Regions from separate parts of the Oerskovia sp. 140933 genome, predicted to be linked through region 1. Evidence: predicted binding sites of a transcription regulator. Region 1 holds the regulator's gene; each other region holds the start of a gene.
The links. The regulator HrcA, encoded in region 1, represses chaperone genes, less so after heat shock. The targets are predictions, from matches to a motif close to TTNGCACTCGNNNNNNNCGAGTGCNAA.

Region 1 (4,620 bases):
CGACCTCCCGCTCGGAGATCCCGCCCTCGGGCCCGACGACGACGAGCACCTCGGGCGCATGGCTCGACGCCGCGGCGGGGTCGCCGGGCGAGGGCAGGGGCACCTCGGCGAGGGGGACGAGCGCCTCCTCGTGCAGCACGATCACGGCACCGCCCGCCTCGACGACCTGACGGGTGCGGTCGACGAGCCCCCGGGTGTCGATCGCGAGATCGACGCGTGGCAGCCGTGCGCGACGCGCCTGCTTGGTCGCGGCGCGGACCGTCGCGAGCCAGCGGGCGCGCGACTTCGCCGCACGGTCGCCGCGCCACACGACGATCGACCGCTCGGCCTGCCACGGGACGACGGCGTCGGCGCCGACCTCGGTCGCCGCCTCGATCGCCATCTCGTCCCGGTCGCCCTTGGCGAGCGCCTGGACCAGCGTCACGACGACGTCGGGAGCCGGCTCCTGGACGACCTCGCGGACCCGCAGGCTGACCCCGGGACCTGCGACGGCCTCGATGGTGCACCGCAGGCGCAGCCCCTCGCCGTCCACGACGTCGATGTCCTCACCGACGGCCCGACGCTGGACGACGCCCGCGTGCCGCCCCTCGGCGCCGTCGAGCACGTAGAGCGAGCCCACGGGGAAGCCGGAGAGACCGCCCCCGGCCCCGCCCTCCGACGAGCCGCTCGCCTCGGCGAGGAAGACCGGCGCGCTCACTCAGCGCCCCGACAGCTTGTCGCGCAGGCGGGAGAAGACTCCCGGGTGCGCGGCCGACAGGCGCGGGTCCGGGCGCTCCTCGCCACGAGCCTTCGCGAGGGAGCGCAGCAGCTCCTCCTGCTCCTCGTCGAGGCCCGTGGGGACCTGGACCTCGACGTGCACGTTGAGGTCTCCGCGACCGCCGGTGTGCAGGTGGCCGACACCCAGGTTCTTGAGCGTGACGATCTGACCGGGCTGCGTGCCGGGGCGCAGGTCGATCTCCTGCGGACCGTCGAGGGTCTCGAGCTCGAGGACCGTCCCGAGGGCCGCAGCGGTCATGGGCACCTGGAGCGTGCAGTGCAGGTCGTCGCCGCGACGCACGAAGATCTCGTGGTTGCGCTCGCGGATCTCGACGTACAGGTCGCCTGCGGGGCCGCCCGCGGGGCCGACCTCGCCCTGCGAGGTGAGCTTGATCCGGGTGCCCGTGTCCACGCCCGCGGGGACGTTGACCGTCAGGGTGCGGCGGCTGCGCACGCGCCCCTCGCCCGCGCACTCGGCGCAGGGCTCGGGGATGACCGTGCCGAAGCCCTGGCAGGCGGCGCAGGGGGCCGTCGTCATGACCTGCCCGAGGAAGGAGCGGGCCACGCGTTGGACCGTGCCACGACCGTTGCACACGTCACAGGTGCGGGGCGACGTGCCGGGACGGCAGCACGAGCCCGAGCAGGTGCCGCAGATCACTGCCGTGTCGACCTGGAGCTCGCGTCGAGCGCCGAACGTGGCCTCGGAGAGGTCGATGTCGAGCCGCACCAGGGCGTCCTGGCCGCGGCGCGCGCGCGGGATGGGTCCCGACTGCGCCTGGCCACCGCCGAAGAAGGTCTCGAAGATGTCCTGGAAGCCGAAGCCGCCACCCATGCCGCCGCCCGCGGCCGACGGGTCGGAGCCCATGTCGTACTGCTGACGCTTGTCCGGGCTGGACAGCACCTCGTAGGCGCGGGACACGTCCTTGAACTTGTCCTCCGCGGCCTCGCCCGCGACGTCAGGGTGCAGCTCACGGGCCAGCTTGCGGTAGGCCTTCTTGATCTGGTCCTGGCTCGCGTCCCGGGGCACGCCCAGGATCTGGTAGTAGTCGCTCACAGGTCACTCTCTACTAGCGCACGCCGATCCTGGATCGGCGACTTCCGACAACACCGTGCGGCGGTGACCGGGGTCCGAGGACCCGGCACAGCGACCGCCGGCGCAAGAACCGTGCTCATGAGGTCAGGACGCGCGACAGGTATCGCGCGACCGCGCGGACCGAGGCGATCGTCCCGGGGTAGTCCATGCGGGTCGGCCCGATCGAGCCGATCAGCGCGACCGAGTCACCCTCGTTACCGTATCCGCTCGTCACGACCGACGTTTCCGCGAGCCCCTCGAGCTGCGTCTCGTGACCGATCCGCACGCTCACACCGGACTCCGCGGCCATCTCGGTCAACAACCCGAGGAGCACGACTTGTTCCTCGAGCGCCTCGAGGACCGGGCGCAGGGCGTGCTCGAACCGCATCCCGACGCGGGCGAGGTTCGCGGTGCCCGCGAGCACGATGCGCTCCTCCGACTCCTCCGCGAGCGTCTCCTCGACGAGCTGTGCGAGCGACCGGGCGAGGTCCTGGTGCTCCGGGCGGACCGTCTCCGCGATCTCGGCGAAGCCCTTGCCGAGCTCCGCGAGCCGCTTGCCCGCAGCGACGGCGTTGAGCCGCGAGCGCAGCTCGGCCAGCGTGGCGTCGTCCGGCGCGGCCGCGACCTCCAGGGTGCGCTGCTCGACCCGACCCGTGTCCGTGATGATGACGACGAGCAGGCGACGGTCACCGACCGGCACGAGCTCGAGGTGCCGCAGGCCCGAGCGCCGCAGCGAGGGGTACTGGACCACGGCCACCTGGCCCGTGAGCTGCGCGAGGAGGCGCCCGGCGCGCGTCACGACGTCGTCGAGGTCGACGGCCTCCGACAGGAAGGTCTCGATCGCCCGACGTTCCGGGGGCGACAGCGGCTTGACCGTCGAGAGCTTGTCGACGAACAAGCGGTAGCCCTTGTCCGTGGGGATGCGCCCGGCCGAGGTGTGGGGCTGGGCGATGTACCCCTCCTCCTCGAGGGCAGCCATGTCGTTGCGGATCGTGGCCGGGGACACGCCCAGGCGGTGCCGCTCGGCCAGGACCCGCGAACCCACCGGTTCCCTGGTGAGGACGTAGTCCTCGACGATCGCGCGCAGCACATCGAGCCGTCGTTCCTCGCTCATGACCACCTCCTGCCGATCGTCGCGTGTCTCGCACTCTCCACCGTCGAGTGCTAATTCTACGCGGTCGAGCGAGAGGTTCGGGGCGGCCTCCACAGGCTCCTCACGGGGTCTGCGGAAGCGCCTCGGGCGGCGGCGTGGAGGCGCCCCGACCGCGCAGGCCCATGCTCCGCCGTCGGGCCTGTCGTTCGTCCGTCGCGGCAGGCGACGGCGCCCCTCAGAGCGTCGAGGAGACCTCGCCGTGCGACCGCGCCCGCAGGTCCACGAGCGCGACCACGAGCGACACGGACACGAGACCGACCGTGATGAGCATCGCGGTGCTCGCCGCGACCGCCCCGGTCGAGCCGCCCGCCTTGAGCGCGTAGTAGGTCGAGAGCACGACGGCGATCCCCATGGCAGAGCCCACGCGCTGACCGAGCTGGAGCATGCTGCCCGCGACCCCGGCGAGGTCGAGCGGCACGCGCGCGAGGGTCAGCGTCTGGTTCGGGGAGATGACGGTCCCGCTGCCGATGCCGGTGATCATCATGGTCAGGGCGATGCCCCACCCCGCGGGGGCCCGCGCGTCGCCCGAGGCGCGGATCGCGAGGATCACGCCGCCCAGGCCCAGGAGCACCACGACCAGGCCCGCGACCACGAGCGGTCTCCCCCACCGTGCGACGCCGCGCCCCGCGAGCCAGGACGCGACGCCCGACGCGATCGCGAACGGCATGCCGATGAGCCCCGCGTGCAGAGGCGTGAACTGCAGGTCGTTCTGGAGGTACAGGGTCGCGACCAGGAAGATCCCCGTGAAGCCCGCGAAGTACGTGATGCCGAGCAGGGTGCCGTTGCGGAACGACGTGAGCGACAGGACCCGGGGGTCCAGGACCGAGGCGCCCGTGGTGCGCTGGTAGCGCCGCTCCCAGAGGATCGTCGCGCCGATCGCGAGGAGGCCGAGCGCGAGCCACCACCACCGCGTCGGGTCGTCGCCCTGGCCGGACGTCGTGACGAACGGGAGCATGACCGCGACCGTCGCGACCGCGATGAGGACCAGCCCGACGGGGTCGAGGCGGCGCGGCCCCGGCCTGCGCACGCTCGCCGGCAGGAAGCGGAGCGCGAGCGGCAGCACGACCGCGATGATCGGCACGTTGATCCCGAAGATCCAGCGCCACCCGTTCTCCTCGCCCGCGGCCTGGATGATGAGGCCGCCCAGGAGCGGCCCCAGGGCCGTCGAGACGCCGATCGTCGCACCGAACATGCCGAACGCCTTGCCGCGCTCGTACCCCGAGAACATCTGCTGGATGAGCCCGATGACCTGCGGGTTGAGCAGGCCGGCGCTCAGCCCTTGCAGGAGCCGGGCGATCGCGAGCCACTCGTCCGACGGCGCCAGGCCCGCCGCGAGGCTCGTGAGCGCGAAGCCGACGAGACCGACGATGAACAGCGTGCGGCGCCCGCCCGCGTCTCCCAGGCGCCCGGCCGGCACGAGCGCGAGCCCGAACGCCAGGGTGTAGCCCGCGACGATGAGCTGCAGCGCGGTGGGCCCGGCGTCGAGCGCCTTCTCGATCGACGGGAGCGCGACGTTGACGATCGACACGTCGAGCATGGTGATGAACCCGACCGCGAGGCACAGCCCCAGGACGCGCCACCGCTGGGCGTCCGGTGCGGCCTGTCCGGTCGAAGTGCTCACCGGCCAGTCGTATCACGG
Region 2 (4,620 bases), on a different contig from region 1:
TGTGCTCGGCCTCGACGCCTCCGGGCCCCGGGGTCCACGGGCTCGGCGGCTGGTACGCGGCGCAGCGCGTGCTGCGCCGGGAGTTCGACGTGCCTCACCTGCCACGGTTGGCGCCCTGACCTCTGGGTCCGGGCCCTGGCGGCTCAGGGGAGCGTCGCGCCCGCCGCGCGCTGGTCCTCGAGCTCGGCCAGCGTCAGCACGACGAGCGACGCGCTCCACGTGAGGGGGGCGACCGCGGCGGGGGACCCGTCCGCGAGGACCTTCTCCGGGATGGCCCCGGAGGCCGTCCGGTGCTGGTCGAGCCAGTCGAGCCAGCTCTCCGCGACCTCGATCTCTCCCGTCGAGGCGCCCGCCAGGGCGAACAGCGCGGTCTGCGGCGTCCAGGAGATCCCGTCGGTGCGCCACCCGGCTCCGGGGGCGACGCCGCCCGCAGGGCGCAGCATGGACATGACCGACGATCGCCACGCCTCGTCGGCGCCGCTCAGCGCCGTGGGCTGGAACGGTGGCAGGGCGAACGTGGTCGCGGCGTCCTGCGGCCCGCCGGACGCGTGCCGCGGGTACCCCTGGGGGCCGAACCGTTCCTCGACCGCGGCCCGCAGCCGGAGCGCTGCGCGGGCCGCGTCGGCCGCCCGGTCCCAGCGCTCGGCGTCGGCGTAGATCGACAGGGCCCCCTCGAGGCCTGCGAGCAGCGGGGCCGCGGTGCCGAGCGTGAGCTCGGTCGGGTGGACCTCCCAGTAGTCGCTCGACGGCGGCGGCAGGGCGGTCTCCGGGTCGAGGAGCCCCAGCACGTAGTCGGTCGACGCGTCGACGAGCGGGGCGAGGCGCTCGTGCGCCGCGGCGCGTTCGCCGGGGTCCTCGATCTCGTCGATCACGGTCCACGCGGACCACAGGGCCCACCCGTTGCCGTCGGACTGGAGGCCGCGCTCGTCCGGGACCCCGGACGCGTCGGGGAGGTAGCGTGCGTGGAACGAGCCGTCGGGCTCCTGGACCGAGCGCAGGAAGTCGAGCACGCGCAAGGCGTCGTCGACGTGCCCCGTCCGGGCGTACGCGGCCGCGGTGAACGAGGAGTCGCGCGGCCACACGTAGCGCCAGCGCGGGGAGGCGGCCGCGAGGGAGGCCCCGTTCGTGAGCGTCATCGCGTGCATGTCGAGCAGGGCGCTCTCCCCGAGGTCCGCGAACCGGGTGCCGGCGCCGGGGACGTCTCCCGCTGCGAGCCAGGCACGCGACGCGTCCGCGGCGCGCCGGGCGGCGCGGGGGTCCAGGAGCTGGTCGGTCGCGAGCGTCGAGCCGGCGACCACGGTCAGCCGGTCGACCTCGCCGTCCGCCGGGTCGAGGCCGGTCGCGAGCCAGGCCGGGTCGAGCGCCGCGGGGTCGAGGACCCGGCTCCCGTCGAGGTAGGTGGCCGCCATGTCCCGGGGGAGGCGGAGCAGGGAGTCGGCGCCGGCCGTGGCGACGCCGTCCTGGTAGAGGTCGACCTGCGCGTCGGTCGGGAGCGGGGCGGGGGTCGCGCCCGCGGTGGCCAGCACGACGACGGGGGCGATCGCCGCCCCCAGCACCGCCAGCCGCCACCTCGTCGTCGCGAACCTCACGCTAGGCATCCTAGGGCGAGGCGGACGCTCGTCGTTCCGCTGGGGGCGATAGGGGCTGCCCGGTCTTGCACTCGCACCGGGGGAGTGCCAATAATGGCGTTAGCACTCTCGTCATGAGAGTGACAGAATTCTCTGGTCGTCAGGTGAGGCCCGCGAGTCGGCGTGACATGAACGCCGGTGTGCGCGAGCCGTCCGTCGCGGGCGCCGACCGACCGCCACACGCCACCAGCGGAGGATCAATCCCCATGGCAAAGATCATCGCCTTCAACGAGGAGGCTCGTCGCGGGATGGAGCGCGGGCTCAACGTCCTCGCCGACACCGTGAAGGTCACGCTCGGCCCCAAGGGCCGCAACGTCGTCCTCGACAAGAAGTGGGGCGCGCCCACCATCACCAACGATGGTGTGAGCATCGCCAAGGAGATCGAGCTCGACGACCCGTACGAGAAGATCGGTGCGGAGCTCGTCAAGGAGGTCGCCAAGAAGACCGACGACGTCGCGGGTGACGGCACCACCACCGCGACCGTGCTCGCCCAGGCGCTCGTGCGCGAGGGCCTGCGCAACGTCGCGGCCGGGTCCAACCCGATCGCCCTCAAGCGCGGTATCGAGAAGGCTGTCGAGGCCGTGACGGCCCAGCTGCTCGTCGCCGCCAAGGAGATCGAGACCAAGGAAGAGATCGCCGCCACGGCCGCGATCTCGGCCGGTGACCCCGCGATCGGCGAGCTCATCGCCGAGGCCCTCGACAAGGTGGGCAAGGAAGGCGTCATCACCGTCGAGGAGTCGAACACGTTCGGCCTCGAGCTCGAGCTCACCGAGGGCATGCGCTTCGACAAGGGCTTCCTGGCCCGCTACTTCGAGACCGACCCCGAGCGTCAGGAAGCGGTCCTCGAGGACCCGTACGTGCTGATCGTCGAGTCGAAGATCTCGAACGTCAAGGACCTGCTGCCGCTGCTCGACCAGGTCATGAAGGCCGGCCGCAGCCTCCTCATCATCGCCGAGGACGTCGAGGGCGAGGCCCTGGCCACCCTCGTGCTGAACAAGATCCGTGGCACGTTCAAGTCCGTCGCCGTCAAGGCTCCGGGCTTCGGCGACCGCCGCAAGGCCATGCTGCAGGACATCGCGATCCTCACGGGTGGCCAGGTCATCTCCGAGACGGTCGGCCTCAAGCTGGAGACCGCGACCCTCGACCTGCTCGGCCAGGCTCGCAAGGTCGTCGTCACCAAGGACGAGACCACGATCGTCGAGGGTGCCGGCGACGCCGACCTCATCGCGGGTCGCGTGAACCAGATCCGTTCCGAGATCGAGAAGTCGGACTCCGACTACGACCGCGAGAAGCTCCAGGAGCGCCTCGCCAAGCTCGCCGGTGGTGTCGCGGTCATCAAGGCCGGTGCCGCGACCGAGGTGGAGCTCAAGGAGCGCAAGCACCGCATCGAGGACGCCGTCCGCAACGCGAAGGCTGCCGTCGAGGAGGGCATCGTCGCCGGTGGTGGCGTGGCCCTCATCCAGGCCGGTGCCGTGGCGTTCGAGACCTCGGCGATCACCGACCTGGTCGGTGACGAGGCGACCGGTGCGCAGATCGTGCGCGCCGCGATCGACGCCCCGCTCAAGCAGATCGCGATCAACGCGGGTCTCGAGGGTGGCGTCGTGGCCGAGAAGGTCCGCAACCTCCCCTCGGGCCACGGCCTGAACGCCGCGACCGGCGTCTACGAGGACCTGCTCGCCGCAGGCGTCAACGACCCGGTCAAGGTCACGCGCTCCGCGCTGCAGAACGCTGCGTCGATCGCCGCGCTGTTCCTCACGACCGAGGCGGTCGTCGCGGACAAGCCGGAGAAGAACCAGCCGATGCCGGGTGGCGACGGCGGCATGGGCGGCATGGACTTCTGATCCGTCCGCTCGCGCGGCCGGGCTCGTAGGAGCCCGCGCAGCCGACTCGAAGGGCCGTCCGGCCAGGGAGACCTGGCCGGGCGGCCCTTCGTCGTCCCCGGGGCCTCGACCGCAGGGATCGAGATGGCAGATTGTCGCCATCTGTCCGTTCCGTGGACGGGGTCTTCCGAGCGGGTGAAGTCTGTGCTGAGGTCTACCTCAGTGAGGAAAGGTTTGACCGCTCATGACCACGCACCTCGCGAACGGCTCCCGGCCCCGACCGAGGAGGTGCCGGAGGGGCGCTGCTCCGACGACCCGAAGAGGCGCCCCCGCGTCCTGGGGCCGTCCGGGCGGCTCGAGCGCGCCCTCGCACCCCTGCGGCGGCACCCGGGCAGCCGTCGTCAGGTCCTGGTCGGCGCGGGGCTCGTCGCGCTGGTGCTCGGGCTGTTCGTCGCCTCGATCATGGTCGGCGAGTACGTGCTGCCCGCGGGCGACGTGGTCCGGACGCTGCTCGGCGCGGGAGACCCGGGCGACCGGTTCGTGGTCCTGGGCCTGCGCGCCCCGCGCGCCCTGACCGCGCTCGTCGTGGGCTTCGCGCTCGGTGCCGCCGGGGCGATCACGCAGTCCGTGGCGCGCAACCCGCTCGCGAGCCCCGACATCCTGGGCGTCACCGCCGGGGCCACCGCCGCCGCGGTCGCGGCCATCGTGCTCGCCGGAACGGGCACGGGCGCGGTCGGAGGGTTCCTGATCGCGTCCGGGCTGCCGGTCGTCGCCGTCCTCGGCGGCCTGGTCGCGACCGCGCTCGTCTGCGCGCTCGCGTGGCGCGGCGGGATCGAGGGGTACCGGCTCGTGCTCGTGGGGCTCGGGGTCAACGCGGGTGCGTCGGCGATCACGTCGTGGCTCCTGGTGCGGGCCGAGCTGCCGGACCTCAACGCGGCCCTCGTCTGGATGACCGGGAGCCTCAACCGGGCGAGCCTCGCGATCGTCGGCCCGGTCGCTGCCGTGGTCGTGGTCGCCGTCGTGCTCAGCGCGCTCTCGACCCGCTGGCTCGCGGTCCTGCGCTTCGACTCGCGCGTGATCGTGGGCCTGGGCGTCCGCCGGTCGGCCGCCCAGCTGGTGCAGATCGGGCTGGCCGTGGTCCTCGCGGCAGCCGCGACCGCTGCGGCCGGGCC
Region 3 (4,620 bases), on a different contig from region 1:
ACGCGTCAGGCGAGCGGTCGTGTCGACCTCGCTCGGGATGACGTCCGTCTCGTTCGGTAGCAGGAGGACGTCGTCGTACGTCAGTCCGGTGAAGCCGAAGGGGTCGTGTGCGGGGGCTGCGAGAGAGTCGGTCACATCAAGATTCTACGCTGAGCGCCTCTGGCGTATTCCCGGCCGTCCCGCCCTCGGGACGGCCGGGAACCCCGGCGTGGCGCGCGTCACCGTACGACGGCGAGGGCCTCGTGGAGGAGTCCGGGGAAGCTGCGCACCCGCTGGACCGTCGAGGCGAACGGCAGGCCGGCGGCGGCCTCGTCGCTCGCGAGCCCCACGAAGATCGGCAGGTCCGGGTTGGCCTCGTGGAGCGTGTGCACGACGTCGAGGACCGGCTTGGGCTGCATGGTCACCACGGCGACGGCCGCGGGGCGGACCATGGTGACGAGCTCGAGCGAACGGTGCGCGGTGGCCGAGCCCGTGACGATGCGCGCCATGGCACCCTGGGCGCCGAGCGCTGCCGCCAGGGCGTGCGCCGCGAGCGGCACCTGCTCACCGGGGGCGGCGAAGATCAGGACGATGCGTCGCATCCGGCTCGGGTGGTTGGGGGGCGGGCCGCCGCCTGCGACGAGCGCCTCCTCCGAGTGCTGGGTGTACTCGCGCAGCGCGGCCAGGGTCGCGTTGCTGAACACGACCTCCGGCATCTCCCCCGGCGACGCGAGGAAGGTGCGCTCGGCGATGCGGTGCAGCGCAGGCTCGACGAGCGTGGACCACCACTGCCCGGGGTCCGTCCCGGGCGCGATCCGCAGGAGCTGGTCGCACCGCTTCTGGTCGAACGCGATCGCGGCGTCGACGACGTCGGACACGCTCGTCGGGCGCGGCGCCCCCAGCGGTGCGGGCTCGTCGCCCGCGCCCCGCGGGACCGAGCGCAGGAGGCGGACTCCCGCTGCCGGGCTCTCCTCCGCGGGCCCGGGGTCGGCCGCCGGCTGGTCGGGGACGCCCTCGTCGACCTCGTCGGCGCCGTCGTCCTCGACCTCTGTCTCGAGGGCCAGGTCCGACTCGTCGGCGTCGAGGGCTGCGCGCGCGGCATCGACCGGGGCGACCCCCTCGAGGGTCAGGCGGCGCATGATGACGAGCCGCGCGACGTCGTCGGCGGTGTAGCGCCGGTGCGAGCCGGCGGTGTGCTCGGAGGGCCCGAGACCGTACCGACGGTCCCAGGTGCGGAGGGTGGCCGGGGCGACGCCCAGCCTCTTGGCGACAGCCGCGACGGCGAGAGCGGGTGCCTCGGTCGCCTTCCGTCGGGGCCCGCCGGGGTTCGGGGCGGACCGGAGTGAATTCATGCACCCGATTCTGCCGATCGGGTCAGCCGCTCGCCACTTCGGGCGCGGCGTGTCTCAGTCCGTGATGCGCTGACGCGATGAACCACCCGCCAGAAACCGCCACTTCGCGCCAGCAGGCGGGCAAAACGATGCAGACCGCCAGCAACCGGTTCACAAACTCGAACCCGTCAGCCACTTGAACAACTTCTGCAACGCTTGTAGGTTGTCCTGCATGACAGAGATCTCGAGGCTCCCCGGACCGGTCATGGAACTGTGGGAATGGCAGTACCAGGGCTCGTGCCGCGACCAGGACGACACCCTGTTCTTCCACCCGGAGGGCGAGCGAGGCTCCACCCGACGACGACGGGCCGAGGCCGCCAAGGCGATCTGCGCCTCGTGCCCGGTCATGATGCAGTGCCGCGAGCAGTCCCTGAAGGTGCGCGAGCCCTACGGCGTGTGGGGCGGCCTCAGCGAGGACGAGCGCGCCGCCATCCTGGCCGGGGTCGCCAAGACCGGCTGATCGGCGCCCGCCCGGGCAGCCTCCCCGCCGCATCGGTCCGGTCGCACCAGTCCGGTCGCACAGGTCCACCGGACCGCGAGCACGACGTCCGCACCACCCGCGCACGGCCCACCACCCGCGCACAGACCACGCACGCGCCCGCCCGGCGCCCGCGCCGACCTCGAGATCCGGCCGGCGCCGGACATGACGAAGGGCCCCGCAACCATGACGGTTGCGGGGCCCTTCGTCACCAGCAGAGCTGCTGGACGTCAGCCTCTGACCAGAGGGTCAGGCGACGACCACGGCGAGGATGTCGCGCGCGGAGAGCACCAGGTACTCCTGGCCCCCGTACTTGACCTCGGTGCCGCCGTACTTGCTGTAGATGACCTTGTCGCCGACGACGACGTCCAGGGGGACGCGGTTGCCGTTGTCGTCGATACGACCCGGACCAACGGCCAGGACCTCGCCCTCCTGGGGCTTCTCCTTGGCGGTGTCCGGGATGACCAGGCCGGATGCGGTCGTGGTCTCGGCCTCGAGGGCCTTCACGACGATCCGGTCCTCGAGCGGCTTGATGGGGACCGACACGTCGGACCTCCGTTTCGCTGTGAGAACTGCAACGGTTGGGGTGTCGAGCGCTGCCTGCCGTCCGTCGTCGCGGGTGCCGGACCGGTGGGTATCGCTCTCGTCGCCCGCACCCGAGGGTGCGAACGACCTACGCTCAATCTAGGTCCGCATTAGCACTCGGTCAAGGCGAGTGCCAACGGCGGCCGGGCGTGGAAAGATCGACGCATGGACGCCTCGGCACTGACCAAGCTGCTCAGCCCGGCGGGATGGTCGCTCCTGAGCGCGCTCCCGCCCTACGACGAGAGCCAGGCCATGGTGCTCGCGACAGGGCTGCGGGCCAAGGGCGTGGACCCCGAGCTCGCCGCGGCCGCCCTCACCCAGTCGCGGCTGCGCGCCAAGGCCCACCTCAAGTTCGACGCGTTCGCGGACGGCATGCTCTTCACCCAGGACGGCCTGGAGCAGGCGACCCGCCTCGTGGTCGCGGCCCACCACGCCCAGCGCTACCACGCGGCCGGGGTGACCAAGGTGGCCGACCTCACGTGCGGCATCGGTGCCGACTCCATGACGTTCGCCGGCACGGGGCTGCAGGTCCTCGCGACGGACATCGACGAGGTCACGGCGTCGATCGCGACGGTCAACCTCCGTCACTTCCCCGAGGCCGAGGTGCGCCACGCCGACGGCCTGAGCATCGACCTGGTCGCCGAGGGCGTCGACGGCGTGTTCGCCGACCCCGCGCGCCGCACGCGCTCGGGCACGCGCATCTTCGACCCGCGCTCGTACGCTCCCCCGCTCGACGACGTGTGGGCGCTGCGCTCGGTCGTCCCCGCCGTCGGGATCAAGGTCGGCCCCGGCATCCCGCACGCGGGCCTGCCCACCGACGCCGAGACCCAGTGGGTCTCGGTCGACGGGGACGTCGTCGAGGCCGCGCTGTGGTTCGGCCCTCTCGCCCCCGACGGGCCCGGGCGCACGGCCCTCGTGCTGCGCACCGCGACCGACGAGGACGGCAACCGGCGCACGACGTCGCGCACCCTGCGCCACGACCAGGGCGACGACGAGCCCACCCCGGACGTGGGCGCCGTCGGGCAGTACCTGTACGAGCCCGACGGCGCGATCATCCGCGCAGGGCTCGTGGCCCACGCCGCCGCCGAGCTCGGCGGGCGGCTCCTCGACCGGACCATCGCGTACGTCACGACCGACCACCCCGCACCGCGCACGGTCGTGGGCAGCGCCGACAGTGCTGATCTCGCGACCGGGTACCGCGTCCTGGACGTCATGCCGTTCAGCCTCAAGAGGCTCAAGGCGTACCTGCGCGAGCGGGGCGTCGGACGCCTGACCATCAAGAAGCGGGGCACGGCCGTGGTGCCCGAGCAGCTCCGCAAGCAGCTCGACCTGCGCGGCACCGCGGAGGCCACCGTCGTCCTGACCCGGGTCGGCGGCTCGCAGCAGGTCCTGGTCGTCGAACCGTTGACCCGGCCCGACGGGACGAGCATCCTGGACTCCTCCACGTCTCCCGAGAAGGACTGATCGGTGCACCTTCCCTTCGCCCGGTCCGAGCGCTCGTCCGTCGGCATCGAGTGGGAGCTCGCGCTCGTCGACAAGGACTCGGGCGACCTGCGCCAGGTCGCGCAGACGGTCCTGGACGCGGTCGAGCCCACCGACGGCTCGCAGCACCCGCACATCCGCCAGGAGCTGCTCCTCAACACGGTGGAGGTCGTGAGCGGCGTGTGCCGCACGGTCGGCGACGCGGGCCGTGACCTCGAGGCCGCGATCGAGGAGATCCGCGTCCTGACGGACCCGCTGCGCGTCGAGCTCATGAGCGCGGGCACGCACCCGTTCGCGCGCTGGGCCCAGCAGAAGGTCACCGACAAGGAGCGCTACGCGACCCTCATCGACCGCACCCAGTGGTGGGGGCGGCAGATGCTCATCTACGGCGTGCACGTGCACGTCGGGATCGAGGACCGCGCCAAGGTCCTGCCCATCTCGCGCGCGATGCTCGGGTACTTCGCGCACCTGCAGTCGCTCTCGGCGTCGTCGCCGTTCTGGGGCGGCAAGGACACGGGCTACGCGTCCAACCGCGCGCTCATGTTCCAGCAGCTCCCGACCGCGGGTCTGGGTTTCCAGTTCGAGACGTGGGAGCAGCTCGAGGGCTACGTCGGCGACATGATGCACACGGGCGTGATCGACCAGTTCGACGAGGTCCGCTGGGACCTGCGCCCTTCGCCGCGCTTCGGGACGCTCGAGACGCGC

Region 2: a site for HrcA is predicted at 1,689-1,715, ahead of groL (chaperonin GroEL). Genes of this name have one in related genera too.
Region 3: a site for HrcA is predicted at 2,544-2,570, ahead of groES (co-chaperone GroES). Genes of this name have one in related genera too.

Annotation. Positions count from the first base shown of each region.
Region 1 is NZ_JAMXIO010000002.1:81,410-86,029, forward strand. It holds gene NHG27_RS01595 (16S rRNA (uracil(1498)-N(3))-methyltransferase) at 1-697, opposite strand, end outside; gene dnaJ (molecular chaperone DnaJ) at 698-1,810, opposite strand; gene hrcA (heat-inducible transcriptional repressor HrcA) at 1,926-2,942, opposite strand; gene NHG27_RS01610 (MFS transporter) at 3,157-4,602, opposite strand.
Region 2 is NZ_JAMXIO010000015.1:80,907-85,526, reverse strand. It holds gene NHG27_RS10040 (phytoene desaturase family protein) at 1-119, shown strand, start outside; gene NHG27_RS10035 (glycoside hydrolase family 15) at 144-1,598, opposite strand; gene groL (chaperonin GroEL) at 1,835-3,469, shown strand; gene NHG27_RS10025 (FecCD family ABC transporter permease) at 3,683-4,620, shown strand, end outside.
Region 3 is NZ_JAMXIO010000029.1:33,391-38,010, forward strand. It holds gene guaB (IMP dehydrogenase) at 1-135, opposite strand, end outside; gene NHG27_RS14630 (MerR family transcriptional regulator) at 219-1,331, opposite strand; gene NHG27_RS14635 (WhiB family transcriptional regulator) at 1,543-1,830, shown strand; gene groES (co-chaperone GroES) at 2,098-2,394, opposite strand; gene NHG27_RS14645 (class I SAM-dependent methyltransferase) at 2,599-3,897, shown strand; gene NHG27_RS14650 (glutamate--cysteine ligase) at 3,901-4,620, shown strand, end outside.